DNA from 4 places in the Planococcus sp. NCCP-2050 genome. Region 1 is predicted to be linked to each of the others. Evidence: riboswitches for the same ligand, from Rfam matches in the RefSeq annotation. Region 1 holds a riboswitch; each other region holds the start of a gene.

Region 1 (5,652 bases):
TTCGATGTTCGCTACGTTATCGAAGTTCTTAACCGCCCAGTATTCTTGCGCTTCGGCGCCAGTCAAGTATTCGATGAATTTCCATGCAGCTTCCGGATCGCTTGAGCCTTCGGGAATTTCAGCTACAAATCCGCCGCCCCAGCTCGTATGGCCGTTTCCTTCCTCGTATTCAGGCATCTGGACAACACCGAAATTCAAATCTTTCGCATAATCGCGGATTTGCGTATAAAAAGTCGGCTGTTGAACAATCATTGCCAAGTCGCCGCTGAAGAATGGGTTTCCTTGCTGGCTATCGATTTGGGCTTGGAAGGAGTTGACAACATCTTCACCGATGCGCTCTTTCCACGATTTTAGCCAGTTCAGGACTTCGACATTCTTTTCCGTATTGATATTGACGGTTTCGGTATTATGATCCGGCCCGAAATAGTTTTCGCCATTGGCGTTCAAAAGCCAGACATCGTAGCCAACTCCCCATAATGGGTAAAAGCCGAGACGGTCGTAGCTATTGCCGTTTTTGATATCCAATTTCGCTGCATATTCTTCCAGTTCAGCCCATGTTTCCGGCGGATCTTCTGGATCCAGCCCCACTTCTTCGAAGGCATCTTTATTATAGAAAAGGACGCGTGTATCAGTATTAAAAGGGATTCCGTATGAATCGCCTTCGTGAAGTGTAGCATTCCAAAGTTCTGGGTAGAATTTCTCTGAGAAACTGTCATCGTAGAATTCCGATAAGTTCATTGCTTGTTGTTCCTGTCCGCGGATTGCTGTGGCATTAATATCGTTAATGACAACATCAGGAGGATTGCCGGCAGCAATCGCCGCTAATTCCTTCGTCCAGATATCTCCCCAAGGGCTATACGTGTGCTTGACTTCGATCTCATCCTGGGATGCGTTAAAATCTTCAACGATTTTATCGACAATCGGACGGCGGATTTCAGAACCCCAGAATGTCCAAAAATCTACAACCACTTTACCGTCTTCATTAACCGCTTCTTCATCATTATTGCTGGTCTTGAAGCCGGCGCAACCACTTAACATTAAAGTAAGGCCAACAAGCGCGATGATGAATATCTTCATGTTTTTCATCCGGTTTCACTCCTTTAAGTTTATAAATACTGCTTTATTTACCGTGAAATTACTTTGATTGACGAAGTAATTAGGGGTACTCGAAAGAATTATTTATACTCGATCCTCCTTTCAAATTGAAGAAGCATAGAAGCTCCTTCTTGTGGGTAAGTATATAACAAGTTCTTCTGCTTTTCTATGTTGTATTTGTAATAAACAGAAAACTGTATATAATTAAGAAAAAGAAATGGGGAAATTGAAAATGGCAGAGATTTCAATTAAAAATCTGGGGAAAACCTATGACAACGGCGCAACAGCGGTAACAGACTTTAATCTTGAAATCCAGAATGAGGAGTTCATCGTCTTCGTTGGTCCTTCGGGCTGTGGGAAATCGACGACTTTGCGTATGATTGCTGGCCTCGAGGAGATAACGGAAGGCGAATTCTTCATCGATGGAAAACGGATGAATGAGGTCCAGCCGAAAGAGCGGGATATTGCCATGGTTTTTCAGAACTACGCTTTATATCCCCATATGACGGTCTTCGAAAACATGGCTTTTGGACTAAAATTGCGTAAGTTTAAGAAAGCGGATATCCGAAAGCGCGTAGAAGATGCGGCGGACATTCTTGGCTTGCGGGAATACTTGGATAGAAAACCGAAAGCTTTGTCAGGCGGGCAGCGGCAGCGGGTGGCGCTCGGGCGCGCAATTGTCAGGGATGCCAAGGTATTCCTCATGGATGAGCCTCTTTCAAACTTGGATGCAAAACTGCGCGTCCAAATGCGGGCGGAAATTGCTAAGCTGCATCATCGGCTGAAAACTACGACCATTTATGTCACGCATGACCAGACCGAAGCGATGACGATGGCAACGCGCATTGTCATTATGAAGGACGGCCATATCCAGCAAGTCGGCAGCCCGAAAGAAGTCTACGATTTTCCAGCCAACCGTTTTGTTGGGGGCTTCATCGGGTCGCCGGCAATGAACTTTTTTGATGGACGATTGGAAAAAGGGGCATTTGTGTTGGGAGATCGGACAATTAGCATCCCGCGGGAAACCTTGGATGTTCTGAATAGCCGCGGGTATGAAGGCAAGCATCTGACACTTGGAATTCGGCCGGAACATATCCACGTCAACAGCGAAGATTTATCCGGGCTCCCGGTCAGTGAGTTTGATGCGACGATCACCGTTTCCGAATTGACCGGTGCAGAAACCATTCTCTATGCCACTTATGCTGAACAGGAATTTATTGCGCGCGTTGAGGCAGATACCGCGATCGAGCCGGGCCATACAGCTCGCCTGGCTTTTGATATGTCGCATGCCCACTTTTTTGATACCGAGAATGGGATGCGCATCAAAGCTGAAAACTCAGATAAATCTTTTGCAGAAGTTGAATCTGTGCTATAGTGATTTCGACAACCAAATAAAACACCCACTAGGGGAGCCGGATATCGGCTGAGACGGGCATAAGCCCGGACCCTTTGAACCTGATCTGGATCATACCAGCGTAGGGAAGTGGCGAGAAGCATGCTATTTCTCTATCTTTCAATGCATACGCACACGCCGCTTTCCTTAACTGGAGAGTGGCGTTTTTATTTGCAAAAAAGGAGATGGCGAAATGAAATTTTGTGAAGAAGTCCGGTTGGAGTGCAATGGATTATGGGAAGCAAGTTTTGAACATCCGTTTGTCAAAGGAATCGCAGACGCGACACTGCCTTTAGACATTTTTCGCTATTACGTTATGCAGGATGCCTATTACTTAACACATTTTGCAAAAGTACAGGCAATCGGTGCGGTAAAAGCCAAAGATTTAGAAACGACCAAGCGCTTCGCATTTCATGCCGAGCATACTTGTGCAGCTGAAATGGCTTTGCACGAATCATTCATGAAACTTCTTGGAGTGACCGAAGAGGATTGGGCTGAGTTTGAACCATCGCCGAATGCTTACGCGTATGTATCGCATATGTACCGCTCGGCTGAAGGGGATTTGGCGGACGTCCTCGCTTCAATTCTTCCTTGTTACTGGCTTTATCAGGAAATCGGCGACCGGCTTAAAGAAGCGAAGCCGGATCATCCAATCTACAGCCGCTGGATCGAAACTTATGGCGGAGAGGAATTTGCGGCACTTGTAAACGAACAGATCGAGCGGATGGACTTTCTCGCAGAAGGACTAACCGAAACACGACGCAAAGAACTGAAGGACCGTTTCCGCAGAAGCAGCTATTACGAATGGAATTTTTGGGAACAAGCTTGGACGATGCAGACATGGACGGTAAAGCCATACACGAAGGCGGGTGTTTAAAGTGAGTGAGAAATTGCGCGCTGAAAATCCGATTGTCCACTGCATTACGAATCACGTCGTTTCAAATTTCCAGGCCAATGGATTGCTTGCAATTGGAGCTTCTCCGATCATGGGTGAAGCGCCGGAAGAGGCCGCTGAACTTGCGGCAATTGCTGGAGCCGTGTCACTCAATATTGGAACTTTGAACGCTCAAACTTTGGAAAGCATGATCATTGCCGGAAAGACAGCGAATCAATTGGGCCGCCCTGTCGTATTGGATCCTGTAGGTGTAGGAGCGACAGCTTTCAGAGCGGCTGCGGCTAAAAGAATTTTAACGGAAGTGAATATTGCCGTGCTGCGCTGCAATGCAGGCGAGCTTGCCGCGATTTGCGGAACCGAATGGCAAGGGAAAGGGGTCGATGCCGGCAGCGGTGAAGCGGATGTGAAGCAGCTGGCAGTCGAAGCTGCCGGTAGGCTCGGGCTGGTTGTAGCTGTAACAGGTTCAACTGATATTGTTACGGACGGAAAAGAAATCGTGGAAATTCCTTTTGGGCACCCGCTCATGTCGGCGATTACGGGATCTGGCTGCCTGTTAAGCGCAGTGGTTGCCGCCTATCTAGCCGTCTATCCGGAAAAGGTTTTAAGTGCTGCCGCAGAAGCCTTGCGTTTTTACGGGGAAGCGGGGGAGCGGGCAAGCCATTCAGCTCCTGAACCTGGCAGTTTTCAAATCGAATTCCTGAACCAATTGTCTCGAACTGGAAAAGGCGATACCGAACTGCCAACCGGAAAGGAGCTGCAGCAAAAATGATTCCACAAGTATTAACCATTGCCGGATCGGATTCTGGAGGAGGAGCAGGAATTCAAGCGGACATTAAAACATTCCAGGAACTCGGAGTTTATTCGACTTCTGTTCTGACGGCCGTGACCGCTCAGAATACGCTAGGCGTTGCCGCTATTTACCCAATGGCAAGAGAAGCCGTTCAGACTCAATTGCAGGCTGTCGGAAAGGATTTTCAGCTAGCGTCATTGAAAACCGGAATGTTATTTAATGAAGAAATCATTGAAGAAACGGCCAAGTGGATTCGGCATTTCAATTGGCGGCAGCTGGTTGTCGACCCGGTCATGATTGCAAAAGGCGGAGCGAATTTATTGCGCGCAGAAGCAGGGGCTGCACTTAAAAAGGAATTGCTGCCCTTAGCTGCCGTGGTGACACCGAATGTACCGGAAGCGGAAGTCTTGAGCGGTATCGAAATCATTGACTCCGCGTCCCGGAAACTGGCGGCGCAAAAGATCCTGTCGTATGGCCCTGAGTCGGTCATCATCAAAGGAGGCCATGGCAAGGACGAAAATGTCGCAGAAGATTTCTTTCTTGGTCAGGACGGTGAAGAGATGCTGTTCCGGTCGCCTCGAATTGCGACAGTGCAAACACATGGAACCGGCTGTACCTTTTCAGCAGCGCTGACTGCGGAACTGGCAAAAGGAAAATCGCTTAAAGACGCGGTTTACACGGCTAAACAATTTATCCATGCAGCTTTGAGCAGTGAATTGAATATCGGAGCTGGCCACGGGCCGACCAATCACGCCGCCTACCGGAAATATATGAACGAAAGAAGGGAAATGAATTATGTCGAAATTCAGTGAAAGACCGGTCGTTTATTTTATTCTTGGAACGGAGAATGCGGGAGGAAAAGATCCATTAGCAGTTTTGGAAGAGGCTTTAAAAGCCGGCATCGATTATTTTCAGTTGCGGGAGAAAGGGCCCAATGCGTTGAAGGGCGCGGAGTTGCTGAAATTTGCGCTCGACTGTAAAGAGTTGTGCCAGCGCTACCAAACCCCTCTCCTGGTCAATGACGATATAGAGCTAGCCTGGGCAATTGGCGCAGACGGCGTCCATATCGGCCAGGACGACGCACCAGCTGCAGCGGTTCGCAAAATTTTGGGTGCTGACAAACTGCTCGGCGTTTCGGTGCATTCCTTGGCGGAGGCAAAACAGGCAGTAGAAAGCGGAGCGGATTATGTTGGCATGGGACCTGTATTTGCGACTTCAACAAAGGCTGATGCGAAACCACCAGCTGGAGTGGCAGGCATCCAAACGGTTAAGGAAGCTTATCCAAACCTGCCGATTGTCGGGATTGGCGGAATCAGTTCTGAAAATGCTGCCGCTGTTTGGAAAGCAGGGGCTTTGGGAGTTGCGGTCATCACCGCTATTTCACATGCCGCTGATATTGCAGCAGAAGTATCAGCCTTAAGAGATTCAGCGATGGAAGGTGCCCATAAATGAAAACGAGAAAATTGGTCATCCTTGCCA
Region 2 (5,652 bases), 1.3 Mb from region 1:
CAGGTGTAATTGTCAAAGAAGTGGCGCGTTCATCCAGTGAATAGATGGTCGCTTTCGTTTCATTTGAAGCACCGTTATCATAACTGACTCCGCCATTTCCGTTTACCTCATAGACGTTGCCCAGATTATCTTTAACTTCGCTCATTTCGATGGAAACACCTGGCCATTCCTGTAAAATGGACTCTTCTACGTCAAATTCGTATTGTAGAACGGCAGCCATTTTAGAACGTTCAATTGACACCATCGTTAATTTAATTCCTTCTGCTTGTATCGTTTTACCTAACGGCAGAAGGTTTGTTGCTAGCTGAGTCAACTTAAATTCAAATTGCCAGTCTCCTTCAATTTGTTCACTCGTTTGATTATTGGTAAAGGCTTGGGGTATCCATTTAACATGTATTTCTTCCGGATTCTCTTTTTTAAAATAAGGGGTTACTTTCTCCAGGCCTACATAAGTTGTATCATTAATTTTATCAATTGAGCCTGTGCCACCCATTCCAGACGATTCTTTTATGTCTAACCATCCTTCAGCTCTTGGGTTATCTCCGAGTGCCAGGTCTGTTTGAACCGCATACGTGATCATGACATTTGTGCCGTCGTAGACAGCATTTTCAATCATTACATCGATTCCATTACTCGTCTGGACTTGGTTTACGACCGTTGCTAAATCCGCATACGTATTGGGAAGTTCTTCGTCCTCAAAATACGTTAAGACATTTTGCATGAAGGGAATTTGTCCTGCCACCGTTGGCAGTGCAAAATAACTTGCAGTGACAACGCTCAGTCCTAGTAGTGCAGCTGTAGTAAGGTGGCGCATATTGAATTTCTTCTTCTCGTATTTGTTGTTTGCTAACACATAAGTTTTGATATTCTTCTTCTTGATATCGGATAAAGGCTTCAGTTCAATTTGATCGATGTCTAAGTCTAACCAATCTTTGTATTGTTCCTTCATGTTAATCGCTCCTTTAAACGCAAATTAGTCGATAATTTTTTCTTTCCGCGATACAATCGATTTTCTATGGCCGGGATCGTGAGATTGAGCGCAGCAGCTATTTCTGGATTGGACAAGGACTGAAAATATTTCATGATGAAAATATCACGGTCAAGGTCTGGCAATGTACTCATCGCAAGTAAAAGCGTATTCTTTTCTTCTTTTTTTAAGAGATGCATCTGGATGTCTTCACTAGTAGCGTGTTGATGAAGCAATTCATCACTTGTTTCTCGCGCTCGTTGTTTTTCGAGCTGGCGGAAGCGATCAATGGCTTTGTATTTTGTTACGGTCCCAATCCACTTTTTAAAATCTTCTGGTTCCCCTTTAAACTCCTGGGCATGTTGCCAAACCGTTAGAAAAACATCATTTACGCATTCATCAACGGCATCTTTACTGATACCGGACAAAATTTTGTAGCTAATTGCATAAATAAGGGATGAGTAGTGATCAATCATATATTCGAGTGCGTCTTCTTTTTGTCTTTTTAACCGCTTAATAAAATTTGTCGCATTACTTCTCATGTAAATTCTCCTTCTTTTATTGAAAAAGCTTTCTCACTAACTATATCGAATCATTAGAGCAATAACTCTCAACTTTTTATATTTAGCGATCAGTTTACATATGAGGGCTTATCGGAAGGAATGAAGAGGAGCTTTTGTTTCTTTCCTTCCTTTTTTTCGTATAAATGTACTTTTACGAAAGGTAATAATTAATTAACAATATTTAGAATGAACTGGATAAATCACGCGAGAGGTGATACGCTTACTTTAGATATTCCGAAAACTGAATATAAAAACACTAGGGGAGTCTTTTAAGACTGAGATGGAGCAATCCGGACCCTTTGAACCTGATCTAGTTGAAACTAGCGTAGGGAAGTGGTTGCTATGTATTTTATCTATTCCTAAAATATGATCAAAACCACTCCATCGCTGGAGTGGTTTTTTTATTTGGCAGGTATTTTTTATGCACTAGGGAGGGAGTGAAGGAAAAAATACATGAAAACTAAAAAGTTGCATATTATCTCTACAGGAAGTCAAGAGCCGGAACAATTAGCAGATATCATCGGCAGGATTCATTTTGACATCGATTTCATCCATCTTCGTGAAAAAACGAAAACAGCAAAAGAAGTATATGAAATAGTGGAGTTTTTAAAAAGCAAAAAAGTTCCTCTTTCAAAAATAATAATTAATGACCGGGCGGATGTTGCCTGTGTTTCAAATGTGAAAGGAGTTCACTTAGCCTATCATTCGCTGCCTGTTGAAATTGTAAAACGAAAATTTGAGGATTTGACAGTTGGCTGTTCCGTCCATTCCCTTGAAGAAGCTCAAATTGCCGAGCAGCAAGGTGCTGATTATGTAATATTCGGTCATGTATATTCAACTCAATCAAAACCAGGACTCATTCCGAAAGGGTTAGAACAGTTGAGGTTCATTTCTGAATCAATTTCTATCCCAGTTATCGCGATTGGGGGGATAAAACCGACAAATAGTAGGGATGTTATCGAAGCGGGAGCACAAGGAGTAGCTGTAATGTCAGGGATATTGGAAGCAGAAGACCCTTTGCAGGCGGTACAGCAATATCGTTCCTATTTATCTAAATAATATTTTCTTGCAATGGTAAGGAGGGATTCAATGAATAAAACGTATGATGCCATAATAGTCGGCGGCGGAGTCAACGGCGGGTCAATAGCCTTTAATTTGGCGAAAAGAGGAATGAAGGTTTTGTTGCTGGAAAAAGACCGGCTTGCAAGTAAAGCATCTGGAGCGGCAGCTGGGATGCTGGGCGCCCAAGCCGAGTTGGATGGAGAAGGTCCGCTTTTTCAATTAGCCAGGACCAGCAGGGCGCTATTTAGCGACTTAGCAGATGAACTGAAAATGACCAGCGGAGTTGATATTGAACTTGTGAATAAGGGAATGCTAAGGCTTGCCTTAACTGATCGGGAGCAGCAGGAACACCATCGAATCAGTGAAATCCATAAACAGAACGGGGAACTAGCCGAATTGCTTACAGGTAAAGAAGCGAGAAGAAGAGAGCCGGCATTGTCCAATGAGGTAATTGGCGCCATGTATCTTGAAAAAGATGGACAAGTAGCAGCTCCACAGCTGGCTTTAGGATTTTTAAAATCTGCCTCAGCACTTGGCTGCGTGATTAAAGAATATGTAGAAGTTCATTCCTTTCATTTCTCAAATGGAAAAGTCACAGGCGTTACTACCAATGAAGGCGATTATATGAGCAGCAACGTTGTAGTAACAGGAGGGGCTTGGAGCGAGAAGCTGTTAATGAAGATAAGCTTACAGCTCAAAATGTATCCTGTGAAAGGCGAGTGTTTTTCTGTACGGACAGAGTTTCCCTTATTATCAAGCACAATTTTCACACCAGGCTGCTATCTTGTTCCGAAAAAAGACGGAAGAATCATTATAGGAGCAACCGTCATACCGAATACATTTAATCAGCAAGTCACTTTAGAGGGAATTTTTTCGTTAATGGAAAATGCAAAAAGATTGGTGCCTTCCATATTACTGGGCGAGTGGGAAAGAGCATGGACTGGAATTCGTCCGCAAACGGCTGATGGCTTGCCTTATTTAGGTGAACATCCCGATTACAGAGGGCTGTTTATAGCAACTGGCCATTTTAGAAATGGCATCTTATTGTCACCGATTACTGGGGAGGTGATGGCTGATTTGATTGAAGGAAAATCTCCTTCAATTGATATCTCCTCTTTTCGTATTGATCGGTCAACCAGAAAAAACAATCCAATAATGGGGTGAAGAAATTGATATTGACGGTAAATGGAGATCAAATAGAAGTACCCAACACAGTGAAAACGATAGCCGGACTGCTGCAGCATTTTGAATTGCACCAAAAAGTGGTCATTGTCGAAAAAAATGCTGAAATACTAGAAAAAGCAGAACATGCAGAAACCTCAATTTCCGATAAAGATAAAATTGAGTTAGTGCATTTTGTAGGAGGCGGATGAACATGTTGAAAATAGGAAATCATGAATTCTCTTCAAGATTGTTATTGGGTACGGGTAAATATCCAGATTTTGATATCCAAAAAGAAGCGGTAGATGTGTCAGGTACGGAGATTCTAACGTTCTCAGTCCGACGGATGGATATATTTGAAGCAAGCCAGCCGAATTTCCTTGAGAATCTGGATGTTTCAAAGTACACCCTACTCCCGAATACAGCCGGTGCCAAGACTGCCGAAGAAGCGGTACGGATTGCAAGACTCGCTAAGTCATCGGGGCTTTGTGACATGATTAAAGTGGAAGTGATCGGTTGCCCCAAAACCTTGCTGCCTGATCCAATTGAAACATTGAAAGCATCAGAAGAGCTATTAAAAGAAGGCTTTACCGTCTTGCCGTATACTTCAGACGATGTTCTGCTGGCAAGACGCCTCGAAGAATTAGGTTGCCACGCCATTATGCCCGGAGCCTCTCCCATAGGCTCTGGCCAAGGAATCATTAACCCATTGAATCTTTCTTTCATCATTGAACAGACAAGTGTTCCTATTATTGTCGATGCTGGAATCGGAACACCTTCTGATGCTGTTATGGCAATGGAAATGGGAGCTGCTGGAGTCTTGCTGAATACAGCTGTAGCTGGAGCGAAAGATCCGGTGAAAATGGCCAGAGCTATGAGGCTAGCCATCGAAGCAGGAAGACTTGGGTTTGAAGCAGGGCGAATTCCCAAAAAACTGTATGCCACTGCCAGCAGCCCGCTTGAAGGGATGAGTATCGGTTGAGTGGACGATACTCAAGACAGGAGCTTTTTGCGCCAATCGGGATAGAAGGACAAGAGAAATTGGGGAACAAGCATGTCTTGATAATCGGTGCTGGGGCATTGGGAACTGGAAGTGCCGAAATGTTAGTGAGGGCAGGGGTAGGCAAAATTACTATCGCAGATCGGGACTATGTGGAGTGGAGCAATCTTCAGCGCCAGCAGCTTTATACAGAAGAGGAGGCGGAACAGCGGATTCCAAAAGCAGTGGCGGCTAAAAAACGGCTATCGACTATTAATTCTGAAGTGGAAATTTGCTGTCATGTCATGGATGTCTCTGTCGAAGAAATGGAGCAATTGGTGGAAGGCGTTGATCTGATTCTTGATGCCAGCGATAATTTCGATATTCGGATGATTATCAATGATATTTCCCAAAAATATCGGATCCCTTGGATTTACAGTGCGTGTGTTGGAAGTTATGGAATCAGTTATACAATTCTTCCTGGTGAAACTCCGTGTCTGAATTGCTTGTTAGAGAAGATGCCAATGGAAGGCATTACCTGTGATACGGTCGGAATCATCAGCCCTGCTGTCCAAATGGTCCTGTCTTTCCAAATTTCAGAGGCATTAAAAATTCTAGTCGAAGATAGACTTCATTTAAGGAATAAGCTGGTCTCCTTCGATTTATGGGAAAATCAACAATCATCGATCAACGTCGATAAGATGAAAAAAGAGGATTGCCCTTCTTGTGGAGCGGAGCGTTCTTATCCGTACCTTTCTTTCTCAAACCAAACAAAAACTGCCGTTTTATGCGGTAGGGATACGGTTCAGATCCGTCCCTCTCAACCGATAGAAAGAGACTTGGAAAGCTTGGATAAAACCTTGTCCAGACAGTCAGGAAAGGTTGCACGTAATCCATTTCTACTTTCTTTCTCAACCGCA
Region 3 (5,652 bases), 1.2 Mb from region 1:
GCAGCTGCGTCCTGGCCTGAAGTCGGTTCATCCATCAAAACGACCGTGCGCCGGTCTGCAAGCATCGCACCAGTTGCGACGCGGCGTTTCTGGCCATGGCTCACTGAAAACGGATGGTCGTATTGGATTTCCTTCAAGCGCAGCCGGTCCATCAAATCGTCCAATTCGTCTGGAGTTGCTATGCCTGAAAACGCCAGTTCTTTCGCTACGGTTTTTTCTAAGAATAAATACTCGGGAGACTGCGGCACAAATCCGACTCCAGGTGATTGGATGCTCCCGGCATCAAGCGGGTATATTCCGCATAATGCCTTTAATAACGAAGATTTCCCACTGCCGTTTGGACCGGCAACGACCATTATTTCACCTTTATGGGCAGTAAACGAAAGACCGGTCATGAGTTCTTTTCCATTAGCCTTTACTGCAATTTCTTCAGCCTTCAGAACGATTTCTGAACCCATTGACGAAGCCCGTTCAGGCAATGAAACAGGAGAACGGACACTGGCTATTTTGTCGCTGATAAAATAGCCGGAGCGATCTAATTGGATTTCCCGGCTGAAAAAAGAATCCCATAAGTCGAGCCGGTGCTCTACGGCAACAATTGTCAAATTCAAGTCTTCCTGGAGCCGGTCTAGCCAATGGATAAACTCTTTCGCAGTCACGGGATCCAAATGTGAGATCGGTTCGTCCAATAACAGCACTTCAGGTTCCATAACTAACGCGCAAGCAGCTGCAACTCGTTGCTTCGTACCGCCAGATAAGGATTGGATCACTTCATGCCGCAGAGCTGACAAACCGGTCAGCTTTAAAACTTCGGTAATTCTTGTCTGCATTTTCTCGCGGGGAACGTGAAGATTCTCCAAGGTGAAAGCCAATTCTTCTTCAACCGTTGGCATGCAAAACTGGGAATCGGGATCTTGAAAGACGGTTGCGACCCGGCGGTTGATTTCACCTGGCGCATACGACTCAGCGTCTTTCCCGAAAAGCCGGATGCTGCCTGTGAGCTCTCCATCGCAATTAAGCGGGTATAAGCGATTCAATAAGTAAAGCAGCGTGCTTTTCCCGCAGCCGCTTGGCCCTGAAATGACAACGCGTTCTCCGTTATGGATATCAAAGGAAATAGCAGACAAGGTCGGCTGCTCGTCGTCTGGAAAACGGAAGCCAAGCTGTCTAAGTGAAAAAACGGCTTCATGCACGGGCATCACTTTTCTTCGAACGAGAAATGGCGTAGCCGCGAAGCGAACCCGTCGCAAGCAGGCCATCCGAAATGAATTTTCCGCCGATCCCAGCAATAATCATGCCGCTGAGCACACGCAAGGTAAACATCAAAGCGACAAAAGAAGGGTCGAGTGCTGCATAGCCTGAAATGAAGAAGCCGTATACAAAACTGAAGACGGCTGAACCGGCACCGGCAAGCATCAACACAGCGAGATTGAAATGCTTGTAGCCAGTTATGGCAAAAGCCGCTTCTGCGCCTAGGCCTTGTACAATGCCAGACAATAGGAGGCGGGGGCCGACCGCGTTCCCAAGCAGCACTTCAATCGCTGCAGCCATCGATTCCGATAACACCGCTGCTCCTGGTTTTCGAATGATGTTCATGCAAATGATCGAAACGATAAACCAGATTCCGAACATCCATTCATATGCGAGCGGGCCGATTACAGCCGCCCAAATGTTCGAAACGTGGACAAATACCAAATAAACGATGCCGAACACGACAGCAAATAAAGACATTAATACCACTTCTTTTAATTTCCACGATGTCAGCATTTTATTTGCCTCCGTGTGATGGGCTATTGATGCTCATCGATACCGTCATGACGAGATGGCGATGCTCTTCTGAACGGGCATTTGTAAATGCTTCTTCATAAAAGGCAAAGACCTCATGAATATCGCCATGAATGCCGCTTGCGTAATGCATCGAATCATTAAAGACTCCTTGTTCTTTTGCACGGTCCACTTCGCGGTAAATAACCGCCATATAATCCGGGTTGTTCATTGGATACAGCGCAAATTGAGAAGAGACATATTGCTTGGTGGTATCTGTGTTCAACAATTCATCCGATTTTTCCAAGTACACATCTCCCGCCGAGTCGCCGGGGCAGCCGATGGAAAAAGTGCCCGAAAGCGCGACATGTTCACCGGTTTTTGCCGCATGCAAAGCTAGTGCTTTTGCGACGTTGAAGACATGATTCTGTTTTCCGCGAATCACCGTAGAGACGTCATCTGTATGCATCCAGACATTCGAAGTGTCTGTTTCATTAAGTGCCCCTTTAATCACTTTGACAAAATCGCCAGTCATCGGGTGAAGCGAAAAGCGAAATCCGACAATCGGGCTAGTGCCGCATTGCAATGGTTCCATATTGAATTCCTCCTAAAAATATGCACAAAAAAAGCCGCATCCGTGAAGATGCAGCCATAATCTACAAATAATTTCAAAAGGAATCATTTCAGAAATGCGCCGCACTTCCTCACGCAGGTCCTAACCTGATCGAGTTATAAGGGATCGAAGCTTGCGCTTGCATCTCAGCCATAATGGGCACCCCTAGTGCAGTAAACGGTATGCGGTTTTTGTGGGCCGGGTTTGCCCGGTTGAGTTCAGTGTAGCGGATATGGATAAGGAAGTAAAGAGGTTAAAAAGGATAAAGGAGGATATAGATACTCTGAATTCAAGTATTTCTTTCCAAAAGAATGTGCTATTATATGTAAGTTATTCCATATTGAAGGGAAGAAGATCATTGGACAAATCTGCAATTCAATCGAACAGAGAAACCATCTATTTTATCATCAGCTTGATTTTCAGTATCATCGTTTATGTATTTGCCATCATTTCTGTCGTCGGCATTGCCATTGCACTTATCATTTTTGCTTTTATGCTTTTTGCTAACGCCATGATGTTAGGATCTATTCGCGGAAACGGCGTGCGGATCCACGAACGCCAATTTCCGGATGTCTATGAACGAGTGCAAATTCTTTCAAAAGAAATGGAACTCAAAAAAGTTCCAGAAGTTTTTGTCATTCAGTCGGAAGGTGCATTGAACGCCTTTGCGACCCGTTTTTTCGGGCGCGATATGGTCGTCTTATATTCGGAAGTTTTTGAACTGGCACGTGAGCAGGGGCAAGAAGAACTCGACTTCATCATTGCCCACGAACTGGCACATGTGAAACGACGCCATGTCTGGAAGAATCTTTTGATTGTGCCTGCTGGGTTTATACCATTCCTGAGCCAGGCGTATAGCCGTTCATGCGAATACACGTGCGACCGCCATGCAGCTTTTGCCATTCAGAACGCTTCAGCAGCGAAACGGGCGTTGACGCTTCTCGGCATCGGCAAGAAAATGTATAGCGAAGTCAATGAAGAAGCCTACCGGGAACAGATTACGACAGAATCGAACGGTGTGGTCTGGTTGAGTGAAGTGCTTTCCTCCCATCCAATCCTGCCGAAACGCATTCAAGCCATCCAGCAGTTTGAAGGAAGCGATGCGCGCGTCTATATGCCGAATACGGGCAGAATCGCCATTGGCGCAGCGATGATCTTTGCAGGAATAACGGCTGTATATTTTATTAGTATAGCTCTTTTTGCCGGTGGAACATTGGTCTACTCCCAATTTCTAAATGGGTTTGACGATGCACTTTATGCTGAAGAGGATTATACGATCGCTGGGCAAACGGAGCTCATTACAGCTGCAGACGAAGGAGATCTTACTAGCGCCAAAGCCGCTCTAGTGGACGGCGACGATGTTAATGCCGTCGATTCGACTGGAACTCCTGCATTACTGTATGCAGTCTTTAACGGGGACGAGGAGATGGTATCCTTCCTTATTGATTCTGGGGCAGACGTAAACGTCCAGGATGAATACGATACAGCAATAGGAGCGGCCGTCTACTACGATGAATTCGAAACGGCTTTGCTATTGATGGATTCTGGAGCTGATCCAACCGTCAAAGGGAAAGACGGCTTGTCGGCTATGGATTATACGGAAACTTCAACGGAAGCGGAGTTTGTTGACTATTTAAAAGCGAGCAACTGATGCTGCCAATTTTTGAAACACATATTAAAAGGATGGAACCTGCCAAGGGATTGGCGGGTTCTTTTTAAAAATGCTTGAAACCTTGCTTGTCTTTAATATAGTGGTATACTATTTAAATGAAAAATGCTAATAAAGTTTTAAAGTGATTTAAATATAGATTATATTTTTTTGAAAGAAGGTCGGGGGTATTTCACTTTCTACACAGCAGCGTGAACAGAAGTTTGCAAATTTAGTCCGTGCTTACCGGAAAAAACATGTTGGCAAAGGCCCTGAAAAAATTAAAGTTAAGTTTCAAGATAATTGGGCCATCGCTCATATGAGTGGCAGCCTAAGTCCAGTGGAACATTTTATGATACAGAACGAAAATGGCAGGGATATGATTCGGCAGGCTCGAACGCAAATGATCAAGGAGCTGTACAATCAAATTCGCCCAACCGAAATGGAAGAATTAGTAGGGGCAAGATTCGAGAAGTTGTTTACGGACATCCATGTAGATGACGATGAAGTGATTTCGATATTCGTCTTTGACCAGCCGATCGACCAGCAGTTAAAAGTGAATCATATATAAGTCTTGGCGGATTGGGATAAGGTACACATGTGCTATTAACTAACCACCATTCAGCAGGTTAACCATACCTGTTGAATGGTGGTTTTTATTTTTTAAAAAGTTCGCAATAGACTGTCAGGAGTTTTGTATTAACAGGAGAGAAAGAGTTAAAAAAATGGAGGAATTAATTGTGTCTTGGACTATTTTACTCGTTATTGGAATAACGGCATATGCCGCTAGCGGAGCATTGGTTGCGATAGAAGCGGAATATTCTTTTGTTGGTGTGTTTGTATTGGGCTTAACAACTGCTTTTGGAGGCGGGACAATCCGGAATTTATTGATCGGGGCTCCGGTTTCTGCTCTATGGGATTCTCAGACGATCGCAATTGTATTTGCGACCCTCGCCTTAATCGTCCTTTTGCCTTTAAAGTGGACGCAGCATTGGAAAAGATGGGGACTCTTTTTTGACTCGATTGGACTCGCCACTTTTGCATTGCAAGGAGCACTGACGGTACAACTCATAAATGGGCATCTCGGACTCATGCTGTTGGCCGCTATGTTTACAGGGCTTGGAGGCGGCATGATCCGCGATCTTCTTGCCGGAAAGAAACCGCTCGCGCTAAAAGAAGAAATACATGCTGTATTGACGATGTTTTGCGGGATTTATGTCTGGTTAGGCTGGACATCGCCACTGCGGCTCACCTTAGCTGTTTTCATCGTGGTGACTATTCGGATGCTAGCCGTCAACTATCGATTAAGTTTCACATTTCCGCGCATCAGAAGAAATGAGCAAATTGAGAACTAGCGAAAACAGGCCTGCGATTTTTAAGCTGGCACGATATGTTAAACTTTAGATAAAGAAGCCGCAAAGAATGTGCTCGGAAAAGGTGGGATTATATGGAAAAGTCACTCGTCTGCATCACCGCTTTTTCAAACAAGTTCTGGAAAATCAAAGTGCAGGGAAATATGTTTATCGTCTCTTACGGAAAAATCGGAATGCAAGGCTCCATTAATACGAAAGAGTTTTCTTCGGAAGAACATTGCCTAAGAGAAGCGAACAAACTGATTCAGTCAAAG
Region 4 (5,652 bases), on a different contig from region 1:
AACACATCCAAATCCCATACTTCCGGAAATTTAACCGTCATTGTTTTACCCCCTGGTAAACTTAATTTTCTAAAAACACTTATAAGTATACCATTTCCTGCAAAATGTCGGAACAACTCGAACTTTCGCAAGGAATGCTTTTTGAAGAAACTCTCACACGATATTCACAAACCTTCCTTTTTATGAATATTCTTGGAAGTGATGTTTGTTGAACCGCTTCCTGACAGGTATACTAAAATATGAGGAGGGATCTCTTATGGCTAGGATACTGCTGATGACAATCGCATATATCGGCATCATCGTAATAAATTCACTAGCGAATATTTTGCCGCTTAATGGACAAACCACTGGTGAGATTTCCAATCGCCTTCCGGTTCTCTTTACTCCAGCTGGCTATGTATTTTCAATTTGGTCCGTTATTTACATATTATTGGCTATCTGGATCGTCGGGTTTTGGCTCCGTTATAAAAAAGGAGAAATCCCGTCACTCAAAATCACTTTATTCTTCACCTTAAGCGCTGTATTTAATATTGCCTGGCTGTACTTATGGCATTATGAGTTTTTTGCTTGGTCTGTTTTAGCGATCTTTGCCTACTTGGTATCCTTGATCGCCTTGTATTTGCAATACAGCAATTCCGAGCGTAAACTGACGGAACGCCTTCCGATCTCTATTAATATGGGGTGGCTCAGCGTCGCCGCGATTGCCAACACCAGCTTCGTTTTAACTTTTTACAACTGGAGCGGCTGGGGGCTGAGCGATCAGTTATGGACGGTCATCATGCTTACGGTAGCAACTGCGTTAGCACTTCATATTCGCTTCCATCATTTTGACATTCCATACGCACTCGTTTTCGTTTGGGCATTTATCGGCATTGCCGTGAAACATGGCACCAACGAACTGCTGGTCACAACCGCTTCTTTATTTTTAAGCGGAGTTATCTTAACAGGCATTCTGCTCATCAAAAAAAGATCCTGATAGACAGGATCTTTTTTTGTGTTTAATTTAATTTTGTCAGCAAGATCGGTTCCCCTTTTGTGACAAGGACCGTATGCTCAATCTGTGCGACCAATGATTGGTCAGGTGTAATGAATGTCCAGCCATCGCCAGATTCCACAATATGCTCTGCTTTTTGGGAAATGAAAGGCTCTACAGCCAAAACCATGCCTTCTTTTAAGATCGTCGTTTCCCATGCATCATAATAATTCAGCACGTGCTGCGGTGCTTCATGCAATGATTTTCCAATGCCGTGCCCCGTCAAATTCTTGATGACGAAAAGGCCTTGCTGCTTCGCTTCACGCTCTACCGCTTTCCCGATTTGGTTCAGCTTAGCACCTGCTTTGACTTTGCTCATTGCTCGGTCAAATGCAGATTCAGCCACTTGGCATAATTTCTCTTTTTCCGGATGGCCTTCGCCAACTACAAAAGAAATGCCCGTATCTGCAAAATAGCCTTCATAAGAACCGGAAACATCAATGTTCACGATGTCTCCATCATTGATGACGCGTTTGCCTGGCATGCCATGGGCCACTTCTTCATTCACGCTGATACATGTAAAGCCTGGGAAATCATATTCCGCTTTCGGGCCGGACACGCCGCCAAGCTCCTTGAACATTTTGCCGCCCAATTCATCTAATTCTTTTGTGGTAACACCTGGTTTCGTCGCTGCTTTCATCGCTTCGCGAATCTCAGCTACCATGCGCCCCGCTTTCTTCAGCATTTCGATATCTTTTTCATTCGTTGCAATCATTTGATACCCTTCTTTCAAATTGTCTACTAAAAATTATAGCATACGAAAAGCGGAAGCGCCCGTTTGAAGAAGGTAAGCTAAAAGCGCGACATCGTGTCGCAACGCTTACATGACCCGCATCCTGCGGGCCTCCGACAAGCGCTGGAAGCTTTTCCGGTCATGGCGTTCTTGGCCATGACTGGAAAAGTTGAAGCGACCTCGAGGCACTGGGCGCTGGAGACTAGACAATAAGAAAAGCGGAAACGGCCATTTAAGCTTCGACAGGCTTACTGTGCAGGGCGGCCGAAATCCTGATTTTCATAGCCGTGCACATTAAGATCCCAAGAAGCTGGCCGCTGGAGACTAGACAATGAAAAGCGGAAGCGCCCGTTTGAAAAGGGTGAGCTAAAAGCGCGACATCGTGTCGCAACGCTTACATGACCCGCATCCTGCGGGCCTCCGACCACTAAAACAGCCGCTGGAGAAATTTCATCTCCAGCGGCTGCCCCTTTTTTCATTTTAACTTTTTCATTGAACTTCCGCATCCACCAATTTCGGTGCAGCGGTGAAAAGAGCTGAACAAACTGCAGCGGCCAATAAGAACACGGGAATCATATACGTTGCGTTGTAGACAGCCGAATAAATAAGCACATTCCCTTCGGCAAACATCCCGAAGAATAATACACCCGTGATTACATGCATCAAATAGCGCAGGAGAGAAGCGATCAATACACCGATTACTACAGCGGCAATCATGCCGCCTGATTTCCCTTGCTGAAGGGCTTTCAAATAATTACCGCGCAGGAGCCCTGCAAAGCCGACTACTCCATAAGCGACCAGGTAATCTAAAATCACCTGCATCACGACAAAACCAAATGATAATGGCGTAACGGAAATGACGCCGGTTACTATTTGCAGCAACCCGACTAACAGCCCTGTTAATATTCCGGCTGCCGTACCTCTTCTAAACGCCATCAATACAATGGGAATCATGACCAAGCTGACTGATCCGCCTTGCGGCATTTTAAATGCCACAAAATCCAGCACATACCCGAGTGCTCCGAATATCGCAATCTCCACCATTAACAAAACACGTAAATTTCTCATGACTTCCTCCTTGTGTTGTGCACATCACCAGAAGGGCCGCAGAAAAAAACCATAAAAAGCGGCGCCAGGACAGATCCTGACGCCGCATAAAGGGCAGGTTTCTATCCACATCCCTGCGCAAGTGTTAACTTACAGGTTCGAAGGGTAAGAACAAAAGTGTTCACTCTCAGCAAAAGCTCCCCTTGTGGTGTATACAATAACTATTCTTTCAACTTTCATTGTACACAAGGTCGATTGTGAAAGCAATTCGTTTTAAGCGCAGTTCATAGGGTACACTTTTAATGACGAATCATTTTGAAGGGTGGTGAAAGCAGCAAGAATTCATTTTGCTGCTCAGGACATGATCGATTTACTAAAGGATTTGATTAAAATCAAAAGCGATGACCAAGAAGGTGCCAATGAAGCATTAGTATTTTGTGCCAATTGGTTGAAAGAAAAAGGGGAAACCGTCACAGTCCACGAAAACAACGGCTTCATGATGCTTACCGCAATCAAGGGCTCTGGCGATGAGACTTTGATATGGAATGGCCATGTGGATGTCGTGCCTGGCCACAATGAACAATTTACGCCGTTTGAAGAACTTGGACGTTTATACGGCCGCGGAGCCGCTGATATGAAAGCAGGCGTAGCGGCGATGATGCAGGCATTTGTCGAACTTGATGCTGCATCCTTGGAGAAAACGGTTCAACTACATATTGTCACTGACGAAGAAATTGGCGGCCGCAACACATCGAAATGGTTGGTTGATCAAGGCTACCATGGCGATTTCGTCATTTGCGGTGAACCGACCGGCTTAAAAGTTGGGCTTCAATCTAAAGGCATCTTACGAATGGATTTGACCTTTAAAGGAAAGCCGGCGCACGGCAGCCGTCCATGGGAAGGTGTCAACGCCATCGAGTCTGCGATGAAATACCATATGGCTATGGGCGAATTGCCTTTCCGAAAAGAATCTACTGAATACTACGAGCAGCCTTCCGTCAACTTGCCGATCATCAACGCTGGCGACCGCTATAATGTGGTTCCGGAAATTTGCCAGATGTCTTATGATATCCGCTTTATGCCGGGCCAAGACAAAGAAGAAATCATCCGGCAGATGGCTGATCTCGCTGATACGTTAAACGTGGATATGGAGTATAAAGCAAGCGGCTCTACACCAGCTTTAACGACCACTCAAGCAAATCCTTATATCCAAACTTTACAGCAGGCGATTAAAACGGTGACAGATCAGGAAGCGATCCTGTTCGGCCAGCACGGGGCTGCGGATACCCGCTACTATGCGGCGGTTACCGGCGGTGAAGGCGCGATTGAATTTGGTCCGAGCGGCGATGATTGGCACGGCAATGCCGAATATGTTTTAATTTCCAGCGTCCATGAATACAAAGATATTCTCTTAGCCCATGCCTTAACAAAATGAAAGAGGTTTGCGTTTCACGAAATAAGGGAAATCATTTACTAGCGAATCTATGATGGGAGCGATGAATATGGGAATCGGACGTATCGTGAAGACGGCAATTAAAATTGCACCTATTGCCTATCCAATTATTAAAAAAGTAATGAACAGCAGAAAAGCTGGAAATACGACACCTTATAAGACACCAAACTCCAAACGATAAAAAACAAAGCCGCAGCGATTAAAATCGCTGCGGCTTTGTTTTTGGTTCAGATATAAGGAAGAGCTTCACGCAAAGCTAAATAATCCACGTCCATGTCTTCAGATGGACGCATAGCGGAAGTATTTTCAAGCGCTGGCTCCTGCTCTTCTTGTGCGGCACCTTGTTCCTGCGCTTGGAGAATTTGTTCAAAGCTTAACGGATTCGGTGCAGGCAATTCGTTTTTTTCAACTTTCCACCCTTTTTGGTAACGGTCTAAAAAAGCATTGGCCATCGCTTGATAGCCTATGAAATTCGGATGGACATCTGCAGGGTTCGGCACTTTATCGGTTGGCGATGCACCAAAAGCGGCGTCAACGGAAATAAACTGTGCACCTGCTTTCGCAGCGGATTGTTTTAAAATCGCATTCAAGCGGTCCAGTTGCTTGCCTGTACCTTCCTTTTGCGAATCCCGGACATGCGGATAAGCAAAATAATAGCCCATGACGTAGACATCCGCTTTCGGAGCTCTTGTTTTCAATTCAGCTAAAATAGCTTCCATGTTCTGCCGCGCTTGGTTCAACGCAAAATCAGCCTGGATTTGCTGGAAAGTCAGCGACCCCTCTGCTGGATCCACCTGCACTAAGCGCAATAAGTCATTGGCTCCGGCAGATAGCGTGATGATATTGGCTGAAGCCAATACTTCTTTTGCTTCCGGAGACTTGATTCTCTCCAATACATCTTCTGTCGTAAATCCCGGAAATGCCAGGTCTTTTGTGAATAAAGCGACCGGCTGATGGCGTGCAAGCTCCCCCGCAATCATGTCGGCGTAGCCCGCATCAATTTGGGAATTGGGTGTTTGCCCGGCAGCCAAAGAATCTCCCAACGCCACATAGACCGCTGGTATTTTAATAGCTGCTTGTGCTTGCACCGAAGAACCGAAAAACATTAAAAGCAGCATCAACGCGATTCCTGTTTTCTTCAATTTGCTCACCTCTTAAAATGCCCAGTTTCCATTCCGGAAAACCGGTTCGCTTGAACCATCTTCATGAATTCCGTCAATCGACATTTCGCCGCTGCCGATCATGAAATCTTCGTGGACAATCGATGTGTTTAACCCGATCGATTCCAATTGCGTACGTTCGAGGTCGCGCGCTCCTTCGTAGCAAGTCGGATACGAATCGCCGATTGCCAAGTGGTTCGAAGCATTTTCATCGAATAAGGTATTA

The links. A riboswitch is a leader RNA that binds a small molecule or an ion and turns the genes downstream of it on or off. The one in region 1 is predicted to bind thiamine pyrophosphate.
Region 2: linked by a shared signal. The riboswitch ahead of tenI (thiazole tautomerase TenI) and the one ahead of tenA (thiaminase II) in region 1 are both predicted to bind thiamine pyrophosphate.
Region 3: linked by a shared signal. The riboswitch ahead of NFU07_RS01550 (Ykof family thiamine-binding protein) and the one ahead of tenA (thiaminase II) in region 1 are both predicted to bind thiamine pyrophosphate.
Region 4: linked by a shared signal. The riboswitch ahead of thiT (energy-coupled thiamine transporter ThiT) and the one ahead of tenA (thiaminase II) in region 1 are both predicted to bind thiamine pyrophosphate.

What each region holds. Positions count from the first base shown of each region.
Region 1 covers NZ_BRCX01000001.1:1,480,582-1,486,233, reverse strand. Annotated here, with positions in the region: gene NFU07_RS07300 (ABC transporter substrate-binding protein) at 1-1,086, opposite strand, end outside; gene NFU07_RS07295 (ABC transporter ATP-binding protein) at 1,328-2,470, shown strand; TPP riboswitch at 2,491-2,594, shown strand; gene tenA (thiaminase II) at 2,682-3,365, shown strand; gene thiM (hydroxyethylthiazole kinase) at 3,367-4,152, shown strand; gene thiD (bifunctional hydroxymethylpyrimidine kinase/phosphomethylpyrimidine kinase) at 4,149-4,985, shown strand; gene thiE (thiamine phosphate synthase) at 4,969-5,625, shown strand; gene thiW (energy coupling factor transporter S component ThiW) at 5,622-5,652, shown strand, end outside.
Region 2 covers NZ_BRCX01000001.1:225,062-230,713, reverse strand. Annotated here, with positions in the region: gene NFU07_RS01145 (DUF4179 domain-containing protein) at 1-949, opposite strand, end outside; gene NFU07_RS01140 (sigma-70 family RNA polymerase sigma factor) at 946-1,509, opposite strand; TPP riboswitch at 1,779-1,879, shown strand; gene tenI (thiazole tautomerase TenI) at 1,984-2,589, shown strand; gene thiO (glycine oxidase ThiO) at 2,620-3,756, shown strand; gene thiS (sulfur carrier protein ThiS) at 3,762-3,965, shown strand; gene NFU07_RS01120 (thiazole synthase) at 3,968-4,735, shown strand; gene NFU07_RS01115 (thiazole biosynthesis adenylyltransferase ThiF) at 4,732-5,652, shown strand, end outside.
Region 3 covers NZ_BRCX01000001.1:297,285-302,936, reverse strand. Annotated here, with positions in the region: gene NFU07_RS01560 (ABC transporter ATP-binding protein) at 1-1,199, opposite strand, end outside; gene NFU07_RS01555 (ECF transporter S component) at 1,186-1,767, opposite strand; gene NFU07_RS01550 (Ykof family thiamine-binding protein) at 1,769-2,359, opposite strand; TPP riboswitch at 2,449-2,554, opposite strand; gene NFU07_RS01545 (M48 family metallopeptidase) at 2,736-4,028, shown strand; gene NFU07_RS01540 (Na-translocating system protein MpsC family protein) at 4,216-4,596, shown strand; gene NFU07_RS01535 (trimeric intracellular cation channel family protein) at 4,751-5,380, shown strand; gene NFU07_RS01530 (DUF4240 domain-containing protein) at 5,473-5,652, shown strand, end outside.
Region 4 covers NZ_BRCX01000007.1:38,909-44,560, forward strand. Annotated here, with positions in the region: gene NFU07_RS16335 (M3 family oligoendopeptidase) at 1-41, opposite strand, end outside; gene NFU07_RS16340 (tryptophan-rich sensory protein) at 257-976, shown strand; gene map (type I methionyl aminopeptidase) at 999-1,748, opposite strand; gene thiT (energy-coupled thiamine transporter ThiT) at 2,256-2,834, opposite strand; TPP riboswitch at 2,928-3,027, opposite strand; gene NFU07_RS16355 (M20 family metallopeptidase) at 3,175-4,248, shown strand; gene NFU07_RS17720 (hypothetical protein) at 4,316-4,447, shown strand; gene NFU07_RS16360 (SGNH/GDSL hydrolase family protein) at 4,494-5,408, opposite strand; gene NFU07_RS16365 (aminopeptidase) at 5,421-5,652, opposite strand, start outside.